2 linked regions of the Parafrankia irregularis genome follow. Each later gene encodes a partner of the first gene's protein in a complex. Links are inferred from orthologs where the notes say so. Each region holds a gene or a part of one and is shown on either strand. Other genes may lie near its edges.

What was found.
Region 2: AWX74_RS34435 (region 1) and rny share a complex: the UniProt entries of both Bacillus subtilis proteins name them as parts of the possible RNA degradosome complex. The link is inferred for Parafrankia irregularis from one-to-one orthologs.

What each region holds. Positions count from the first base shown.
Region 1 is NZ_FAOZ01000039.1:57,056-61,975, forward strand. Bases 1,075-4,068 are described here. They hold AWX74_RS34435 (6-phosphofructokinase), read right to left. Parts: upstream 3,088-4,068; coding sequence 2,062-3,087; downstream 1,075-2,061. Other genes in these bases: AWX74_RS34430 (class II 3-deoxy-7-phosphoheptulonate synthase), read right to left, coding at 1,075-1,867; AWX74_RS34440 (polyadenylate-specific 3'-exoribonuclease AS), read right to left, coding at 3,378-3,905; AWX74_RS34445 (hypothetical protein), read right to left, coding at 3,986-4,068. In the rest of the region: AWX74_RS34425 (DUF5667 domain-containing protein), read left to right, coding at 1-454; more of AWX74_RS34430, read right to left, coding at 506-1,074; more of AWX74_RS34445, read right to left, coding at 4,069-4,920. UniProt on the Bacillus subtilis protein: Catalyzes the phosphorylation of D-fructose 6-phosphate to fructose 1,6-bisphosphate by ATP, the first committing step of glycolysis.
Region 2 is NZ_FAOZ01000005.1:333,624-338,497, forward strand. Bases 979-3,926 are described here. They hold rny (ribonuclease Y), read right to left. Parts: upstream 3,535-3,926; coding sequence 1,423-3,534; downstream 979-1,422. Other genes in these bases: AWX74_RS10505 (amino acid ABC transporter permease), read left to right, coding at 979-1,401; recX (recombination regulator RecX), read right to left, coding at 3,867-3,926. In the rest of the region: AWX74_RS10500 (amino acid ABC transporter permease), read left to right, coding at 1-535; more of AWX74_RS10505, read left to right, coding at 532-978; more of recX, read right to left, coding at 3,927-4,502; recombinase RecA, read right to left, coding at 4,553-4,874. UniProt on the Bacillus subtilis protein: Endoribonuclease that initiates mRNA decay. Initiates the decay of all SAM-dependent riboswitches, such as yitJ riboswitch. Involved in processing of the gapA operon mRNA, it cleaves between cggR and gapA.

The sequences.
Region 1 (4,920 bases):
AGGAGCAGAAGCGTCGTCCGTATCGGAGCCGGCGGCGCAGCCGAGCACCGACCCGGTGACGCCGCAGAGCGCCACCGCCACCCCGCAGGCTTCCGCCGGCCTCGACGCGACGGCCTGGGCGGGAGCGCTGGAGACCGCCGGCCTCCTCGACGCCTCCAGGGACCTGGTGTCCTACGTCGGCGTCGGGTTCGGCGTCAGCTCCGACCCTGACGCGGGCTCCACGGCGGCTGCCGCCGACGGCACCGCGCAGGCGGCCTCGCCGCAGTCCGTCGCGTCCGACGGCGCCGCGGCCCGGGCGGGCGGCAACATGGCGGGCGACATCGTGGCAGGCAGCGCGGAACCGGCGCCCGCCACGGAACCGGTGCCCGCCACGGAGTCGGGGACCACCGTGCTCGGAGCTACGACCTCATCCGCCGACGCACCGGGCCAGACGCAGGCGACCCCCGCCGAATAGTCGTCGGCAGGGGTCGTCGTCGGCCGGCACCGCTGCGCGGGCCGGCGCCGCTCAGCGGTGGTGGCGGGCGTCCCGATCGGCGCGGGTCTGCTGGAGCATCTCCGCCACCAGGAAGGCCAGCTCAAGTGCCTGCCCGGTGTTCAGCCGCGGGTCACAGGCGGTCTCGTAGCGGCCACCGAGATCAGCCTCACCGATCTGCTCGGCACCGCCGAGGCACTCGGTCACGTTCTCCCCGGTCAGCTCGATGTGCAGCCCACCCGGGTGGGTGCCCAGGCCCCGGTGCACCTCGAAGAACCCGAAGACCTCGTCCAGGACGTCGTCGAAGTGCCGGGTCTTGACGCCGCTGACGTCCTGGGTGTTGCCGTGCATCGGGTCGCAGGACCACACCACGGGATGCCCGGCGGCGTTCACCTTGTCGATGATCGGGGGCAGCACGTCGCGGACGCGCTTGGCGCCCATCCGCGCGATCAGCGTGAGCCGCCCGGGGATGTGCTCCGGGTTGAGCCGCTCGGTGAGGGCCAGGACGTCGTCCGGCGAGGCGGTGGGGCCGACCTTGCAGCCGATCGGGTTGCCGACCCGGGACAGGAAGTCGACGTGCGCGCCGTCGAGGTCACGGGTGCGCTCGCCGATCCAGATCATGTGCGCCGACAGGTCGTAGACCTCGCCGGTCGACTCCTCCGTACGGGTCAGCGCGCGCTCGTACTCCATGAGGAGGCCCTCGTGGCTGGTGAAGATCTCCACGCCGGTCAGCGCCGCGGTCCGCTCGAGGTCGATCCCGCAGGCCGCCATGAACGCCAGCGCACGCTCGATGTCGACAGCCATCAGCTCGTACCGGCGGCCGGCGGCCGAGTCACGGACGAAGGCCTTGTTCCACTCGTGCACCTTGGACAGATCCGCGAAGCCGCCGGTCGCGAAGGCCCGGACCAGGTTCAGCGCGGCGGCACTCTGGTGGTAGGCGGCGACCATCCGCTTCGGGTCCGGGCGGCGGGCCTCCGGCGTCGCCGCGATGTCGTTCACCGCGTCGCCCCGGTAGGAGGGCAGCCCGGTCGACGACTCGATGTCCGCCGAACGCGGCTTGGCGTACTGTCCGGCGATACGCGCGACCTTCACCACCGGGGTGCTCGCGCCGTAGGTCAGCGCCACCGCCATCTGCAGCAGGGTCTTGACCTTGTCACGGATCTTGTTGGCCGTGTTGGCGGCGAACGTCTCCGCGCAGTCCCCGCCCTGGAGCAGGAAGGCCTCGCCGCGGGCGACCATCGCGAGCCGGTCGGTCAGCGAACGCACCTCAGGCGCCGTGACCAGCGGAGGCAGCCCTGACAGCTCGGCGAACGCCGCCGCAAGCTCGCCCTGGTCGGGCCAGGAGGGCTGCTGCCTGGCCGGAAGGGTCCGCCAGATGTCCAGGTCATTGCTCACGAGTCACCAGGGTACGGGTCTGTCGGCGAGAACTCCCGTGCTTTCGTCCGTCGCCCGCCGGACCGTCGCCCGTCAGACAGCCGAACCGTCCGGACCGCCTGCCAGGCCGGCGGTCCGGACGGTTCGGGTGGTCTGGGTGGATCGGGTGATTCGGCGCGGTACTGACGCCGGGGCGCTGGTGCGCTGGTGCGCTGTCAGCCGAAGAAGACCTCGGCCTCCTCGTACAGGTACTCAGGCACGGTCTTGAGCTCGCCGGTGGCCTCCGCGAGCGGCACCCGCTCCACCCTGGTCCCGTGCAGGGCGACCATCACGCCGAAGTCGCCGTCGTGCGCGGCGTCGACGGCGTGCAGCCCGAACCGGGTCGCCAGCCAGCGGTCGAAGGCGGTCGGCGTCCCGCCCCGCTGGACATGGCCGAGGACCGTCGCCCGGGTCTCGCGACCCGTCCGCCCTCTGATCTCGGTCTCCAGCAGCGCGGAGATCCCCTGCAGGCGCACATGGCCGAAGGCGTCCAGCTCACCCTCCTTCGCCATCATGGTCCCGGCGATCGGAGTAGCGCCCTCCGCCACCACGATGATCGGCGCGTAGCTGGTGGCGAACCGCTGTTCGACGAAGGCGCAGACCTTGTCGATGTCGAACGGCCGCTCCGGGATCAGGATGACGTTCGCCCCCGCGGCCATGCCGCTGTGCAGCGCGATCCAGCCGGCGTGCCGGCCCATGACCTCCACCACGAGGACACGGTGGTGGCTCTCGGCCGTCGTGTGCAGCCGGTCGATCGCCTCCGTGGCGATGTTCACCGCGGTGTCGAAACCGAACGTGTAGTCGGTGGCGGACAGGTCGTTGTCGATCGTCTTCGGTACCCCGATCACCGGGACGCCCTCCGCATGCAGACGCGCCGCGGCACCCAGGGTGTCCTCACCGCCGATGGCGATCAGGGCGTCGACGCCCGTGCGCCGCATCGTCTCCCGGACGCGGGCCGGACCGTCCGCCGAGGCGAACGGATTCGTCCGGCTGGAGCCCAGGATGGTGCCGCCGCGGGGCAGGATTCCGCGCACGGCGGCGATGTCCAGGGGCATGGTGTCGTTCTCCAGCGGGCCGCGCCACCCGTCCCGGAATCCGACGAAGCTGTGGCCGTAAAGGCCGACTCCCTTGCGGACGACGCCGCGGATGACCGCGTTCAGTCCGGGGCAGTCGCCACCGCCGGTCAGCACACCGATCCTCACAGCCAGGGCCCTCTCTTCCCGAGTCGCCCCCGATCCCTCCCACTTCCGGCGGCAGCCTAGCCCGCAACCGCCCAACCTCGACGCCATTCAGAAACTCGGCGTGGCATGTCAAACACTCTCAGTAATATTGGACGTCCGGCGGCAGGCAGGTCGAGGCGAACACGGACGTCGAGGCGAGCGCGGGGACGGCCCGAGCGCACGAAGACACACCCGAGTGCGCCAAGGGACGTCCGCGGGAGAGCGGGGCCTGGTGGAGCGGGCCTGGTGGAGCGGGGCGGAGCCCTGGGCGGCTACCCGGACGGCGCGTCGGCGACGATCCGCTGGCGCAACGCGCTGAGGACCTGCCAGCGGGCGAGGTTGTGCCGCGCGTCCGCGAGCGCGTCGTGCGCGTCGGGGGGCGGCGGCGGGAGCGTCGGGCTGCCGACGTCCTCCCACAGCTGCCGCAGGTCATGGGTGAACCGCGGCAGCCGCCGCGGCAGGGCCGGCATCTTCCCGAAGAGCTGGCAGAGGACCACATGATCGTAGGCGGCGTACCAGGCCCACAGCTCCGGGGCACCGTCCGCGGTCAGGAAGCGGACCACCTCGTCCCGGATCCGCTCCCGCGACATCCAGCTGGGGCTCGCCGGCGGCGGCAGCCGGTCGAGGACGTTGCGCCGCACCCAGGGGACGGCGTGGGCCGGATCGAACTCGGTGGAGACGGCGTAGAACTCACGCTCGCCGTCCTCGCTGACGATTCCGATGCTCACCAGATCAAGCCAGTGATGGCCGGAATCGTCGCGTTCGATGAACTCGGTGTCGTAGAAGAATCGGCCGCCCACTCGTCCAGTGTGCCCCGCGGGTCGAGGGGCGCCGCCGCGGGCATCCCCGCCGGCCGGGGGCACCCGCGCGGACCGTCCGGTCAGCGGCGCCGAAGGCGCAGGAAGAGCGGCCCGAGCACGGCCGCGGTCAGCGCCGCGCCGAGCAGCGGAAGGACCAGCAGCAACAGCGGGGAGTCGGCATCGTCGCCACCGCCAGTGGCGGCGCCAGCGCGACCGCCGCCGCCGGCTGCGGCCTCGCCGGCCGCAGCGTCGTCGGCCGCCTGCGGCCCCTGCCCGGCCTGCGCCAGGTGCGCCGCGCCCGACGAGCAGTTCACCGCACCCGCCCGGGCCGGCGCGACGGGCGCGGCACCAGTCGCCGGTGCGACCTCCACGCTGACCTCGGCCGCGCCGGCCGAGGCGACGACGCACAGAACGCCCGCGCCGGGCGCCGAGGTGACCTGGCCACCTGTCACCCGGACCTGGTAGCCCGACGAGTAGCTCCACCCCGGCACGACGATCGCGGTCGCCGTGCCGGCCGGGAAGGCGCCGCGCATCGCCGAGGAGGTGCGGTAGGTGAGGCGGAACACTCCCGAGGCGTCGCTCCCGTACGACTCCGGAACGCCCGCCACCGCGGCCGGGTAGGGCCGGACGACCTCCGCCGGAGGGGTGGCCGCGGCCCGCACCTGGCCGGCGCCGATGCCGGTCCCGGGACGGCCGGTGACCGGCTCGTCGTAGAACCAGCCCAGGTTGAACACGTCGCCGGCGTCGGCCAGCGCCCCGACCCGGGCCCGGGAGCCGTCCGCCCAGCCGGTGATGTACCCGGCCGCGCCGTTCGCGGCGACCCTGGCCGCCGGGTCGAACGGTGCCGCCTGAGCGACCCACAGCGTGTGGTTGGGATCACTGGAGCGCAGGGTGGCGGCAAGGTCCTCGGCGGCCGTCGAGGCCGGCACCTCGAAGCCGATCAGCCCGCCGACCGCACCGAACCGGCCCGCGAGCCGCCGCAGCCCGGCCGCCAGATCGGACGTCGAGGGCGTGT
Region 2 (4,874 bases), on another replicon or contig:
GCGGGTAAGCCCGGTCCCGCCGCTGCGCTGGGCGGGAACGGCCTATGTGGAGACGGTTCGCAACACGCCGCTGACCATCGTGTTCTTCTTCGTGGTCTTCGTACTTCCGCAGGTCGACATCGTCTTCAGCTTCTTCGCCTTCGCGGTGATGGCGCTGACGATCTACCACACGGCCTTCGTCTGTGAAGCGGTTCGGGCCGGTGTGAACGGCGTGGAAGTCGGTCAGGCCGAGGCCGCACGTGCCCTCGGCCTGACCTTCTCGCAGAGCCTGCGGCTGGTGATCCTGCCGCAGGCCTTCCGTAACGTCATCCAGCCTCTGGGCAGCGTGGGCAGCGCGCTCATCCGCAACTCGTCCATCGCGGCGGCCTTCAGCGTGCAGGAGCTGACCGGCGTCAGCCAGGGGCTGGCGACGGCCAACCCCGGTGACGTCATCGCCATCCTGCTCGCCGGGATCGTCTGCTATCTGGTGCTGACGCTGTCGCTGGCGGGCGCGGTCGGTGTTGCCGAGCGCCGGCTGAGAGGGGAGCCACGGTGAGCCTCCAACTGGCGGACCCGCCAGGTCCGCGTGCCCGGCGGCGCATCCTCGTCGCGAGCGTGCTGGCCGTCGCGATGCTGGCGGCACTCGCCGTGCTCGCCGTGCGCCGGCTGGCGGACAACGGGCGGCTCGACGCCGACGTCTGGCGGGTCCTCATCGATGAGCCCGACCTGCGCACCCTGCTGTGGGAAGGGCTGCTCGACACGCTGCGCGCCGCGGCGACCGGCATGGTGTTCGCCGTCGCGCTGGGAGTGGCACTCGCCTTCGCCCGGCTGTCGCCCCGCCCGGAGATCCACAGGCCGGCCGCCGTGCTCGTCGAGACGCTGCGCGGCCTGCCGCTGCTCATGCTGATCTTCTTCGCCTTTCTGGGCCTGCCCGCGCTCGGCGTGAACCTCTCGGCCTTCTGGGCGCTGGTCCTCGGCCTCACGGCCTACAACGGCGCGGTGCTCAGCGAGATCTTCCGCGCCGGCGTCCTGTCCATCGACCGGGGCCAGACGGAGGCCGCGGCGGCGCTCGGGATGCGCGGCACGCAGATCTTCGCCCTGATCCAGTTTCCGCAGGCGGTCCGCCGGATGTCGCCGACGCTGGTGAGCCAGCTGGTGACCCTGCTCAAGGACACCTCGCTCGGTTTCGTCATCGGCTACACCGAGCTGCTGCGGCAGGGGCGTACCGCGGTGGAGTACCTCGGCGGGCGGTACGCACTGCCCATCTACACGACGCTGGCCGTCATCTACATCATCGTGAACGGCAGCCTGTCCCTGACGGCACGCTGGCTGGAGCGTCGCCAGTCCGTCCGCGCGGGCGGCTCGACCGGTGCAGCGGCCACCGGCGCGGGCGCCGGCACGGGCGTCGACGTGGCCGCCTGAGCGCGCGTCGGCGACCTGGGGTCAGCGGGCCAGGCCGATGGCGCGGGTCTCGCGGACAACGGTGACCCGGATCTGGCCCGGGTAGGTCAGCTCGGACTCGATCTGCTTGGCGACGTCGCGGGCGAGCAGGTGCGCGGCATCGTCGTCGACGACCTCCGGGACAACCATGACCCGCACCTCGCGGCCGGCCTGCATGGCGAAGACCTTCTCGACGCCGGGCCGTTCCCCGGCGATCTGCTCGATCCGCTCCAGCCGCCTGACGTAGGACTCCAGGCTGTCGCGGCGCGCCCCGGGACGCCCCCCGGAGATCTGGTCCGCCGCCTGGGTCAGCACCGCGCCGATGGAACGCGGCTCGACCTCGTTGTGATGCGCCTCGATCGCGTGCACGACGTCCTCGTGCTCACCGTAACGCCGGGCGATCTCCGCGCCGACCAGCGCGTGTGAGCCTTCCACCTCATGCGTCAGTGCCTTGCCGAGGTCGTGCAGTAGCGTGCCGCGCTTCGCGATGGCCGGTGGCAGCCGCAGCTCGGCGGCCATGATTCCCGCGAGATGCGCGCATTCGACGAGATGCGCCAGGACGTTCTGCCCGTAGCTGGTCCGATACCGCAGGCGCCCGAGCAGGGTGATCAGTTCCGGATGCATCTCTGCGATACCGACATCGATCAGTGCGTCCTCCCCGGCCCGGACGCATTTCGCCATCACCTCCCGCTCGGCGCGGGCGTATTCCTCCTCGATGCGGTGCGGATGGATACGCCCGTCCGACACCAGCGCCGCCAGGGTGATGCGCGCCGTCTCCCGGCGCACCGGATCGAAACAGCTCAGCAGCACCGCCTCGGGCGTGTCGTCGATAAGCACATTGACGCCGGTGACGGATTCGAACGCCCGGATGTTGCGCCCCTCCCGCCCGATGATGCGGCCCTTCATCTCGTCACTCGGCAGGTGCAGCACCGACACGACCGACTCGGCGGTCTGCTCGGAGGCCACCCGCTGGATGGCGAGGGTCACGATCCGACGGGCGCGATCCTCCGCCTCCTCCTCCGCCCGGGCCTCGATCTCCCGTACCCGAACCGCGGCGTCGAGGCGCGCCTGGTCCTCAACCACCTTGACCAGTTCGGTGCGGGCCTCGGCGGAGGTCAGGCCGGCGGCGCGTTCGAGCTCCTGACGCAGGCGGGTCTCCAGGCCGGTCAGCTCGGCACCACGGCCACCCAGCTCCACCTCCCGGGCGGCGAGCTCCTCCTCCCGGGTCTCCAGCCGCCGAGCCCGGTCCTCGACGGCGGTGGCCTGGTCCGCCAGCCGCTGCTCGCGCTGTGCCACCCTGCTGTCCCAGCCACGCAGCTCCGCCCGTTGGGAGCGCAGGTCCTCCTCCAGCTCGGCGCGCAGCTGTTCGCGCTGCACCCGGATCGCCTCGAGCGCCTCCGTCCGGGCCTTCGAGGCACGCAGCTCGGCATCCTCCGCGGCCCGCACCCGGATCGCCTCCGCTGCCTCCTCGGCATGCCGACGGATCTGCGCGACGTCACGATCGACTCGCGCGATCTGCTCGGCGACGTCCTGCTCGGCGCGCCGCCGGATGCGGTCGGCGTCGTCCTCGGCGTCGCGGGCCTGCCGCCGCAGGTCGACCAGCTTCGCGGACAGGGTGGCCAGATCGTTTCGGGCTACCTCCACCAGTGCCGTCTCCGCCTGAGCCGGCTCCACCTGAGGTGCCTCTGCCTGGGCAGCCCCCACAATCGCGGCCCGTTCCTCGCCGGCTTCAGGCGCCTGTGGGTCGACCGACTCCGCCTGGGCCTGGGCGTCCGCCCGCGCATCGGGCGAAGGCGAACCGTCCAGACGAGCGGGAACGTCCGGCGTGGGCCGGGCCACGCCGTCAGCAGCGACAGCGGTGTCAGCATCCGTGGTGACAGCGGTATCCGCGATGACAGGCGCGCCGGCGGTGTCATCTGTGACAGGGGCGTTGGCCGCAGGGGTGGAGTCAGTGGTGGAAGCGGTGGAAGCGCCGTCCGGGTCACCCTGCTTACCGGGAGCGACACCGCCGCCTACGCCGAGCGTTCCAGCCCGCACCAGGTGCAACAGAACGACGGTCAGACCGACCACTGCGAGAAGAAGCAGGACGAGAAGCGCTATGAGTGCGACACCCACGGTTGCTCCTCCCGCTTCTGTTCACGCCTGTGATGACAGGCGTGAGGTGCACGGGACCAGGACCAGCCAGCGAGCAGGCGGCACGTATCGACCGGTGCCCTAAATCAGGCCACCGGAGGGCACATCGGCACCGAAAGCCGAGCCTGCCGACAGCGCAGGACCACCGACGGTCGAAGGAACACCGCCCTGATGTGAAGTTGGCCAGCTATCTGGAACCGCATACGCGCGGCTACCCTTGCACCTTTGTGAAAGGGTAGGTCTGTAACTTTCATTCGGTCAAGAAAAACATCGCCGATCCACCGCACCCGGACAGCCGGGAGGGAGCCACCCATTCAGCTTTGCCAGCGGCTCCGCGGCCGGCGCTGCACGCCCCGGTCCAGGCTGTCGACGTCGCTGTCCGCTTCTTCGGCCTCCTCTTCGACGACCGCCTCGACCGCCTCCTCGACGACTCGCCGGACGAGGTCGAGCGGATAGCCCTTTCGGGTGAGCAGGGCGGCCAGCCGGCGGGCCTGCACTGATGCCGGCAGGCCCTCCATGACACGAAGACGCCGGGAGACGAGGGAACGTGCGGTCGCCTCCTCGTCCTCGGTGCCGACCGCCGCCAGGGCTTCCTCCGACACCTCGGGCTGCACCCCGCGCCGTCGCAGCTCGACGGCGAGCGCGCGACGGCCCAATCCCCGCCCAGCCCGGGCCGACGAGACGAACGCGGCCGCGAAGGCCTCATCGTCCACCAGACCAACCTCGGCCAGACGATCGAGAACCAGCCCGGCGATCTCCTCCTCGACGCCCCGGCGACTCAGCACCGCCGCGAGCTCTGCCCGGCTGCGCGGCCGGGCCGCGAGCTGGTGCAGGCAGATCTCCCGCGCGGCTGCCAACGGGTCGGCCCGGCCCGCGCGGGCCGACGCCGCAGAGGCACCCGACGTGACCGACGAGCGATCCGCTGCCGCCGGCCCGCTCTCCCCCTTCACCACATCCTGCACAGCTGACGACAGCTCGGGCGGGAACACGGCACCCCGGGTCAGAGGTCGACCGGAACCGGAGCGGGCGCATCCGCGTCAGCGTCCAGCGCCGGCGTTATACCGAGCTTCTCCTTGATCCGCTTCTCGATCTCGTTCGCCAGATCAGGATTGTCGCGCAGGAATGAACGCGCATTTTCCTTCCCCTGGCCGAGCTGGTCGCCGTCGTAGGTGTACCAGGCACCGGACTTGCGAATGATGCCGTGCTCGACACCCATGTCGATGAGGGAGCCCTCACGGCTGATGCCGCCGCCGTAGACGATGTCGAACTCGGCCGTTCGGAAAGGTGGCGCCATCTTGTTCTTGACGACCTTCACCCTGGTT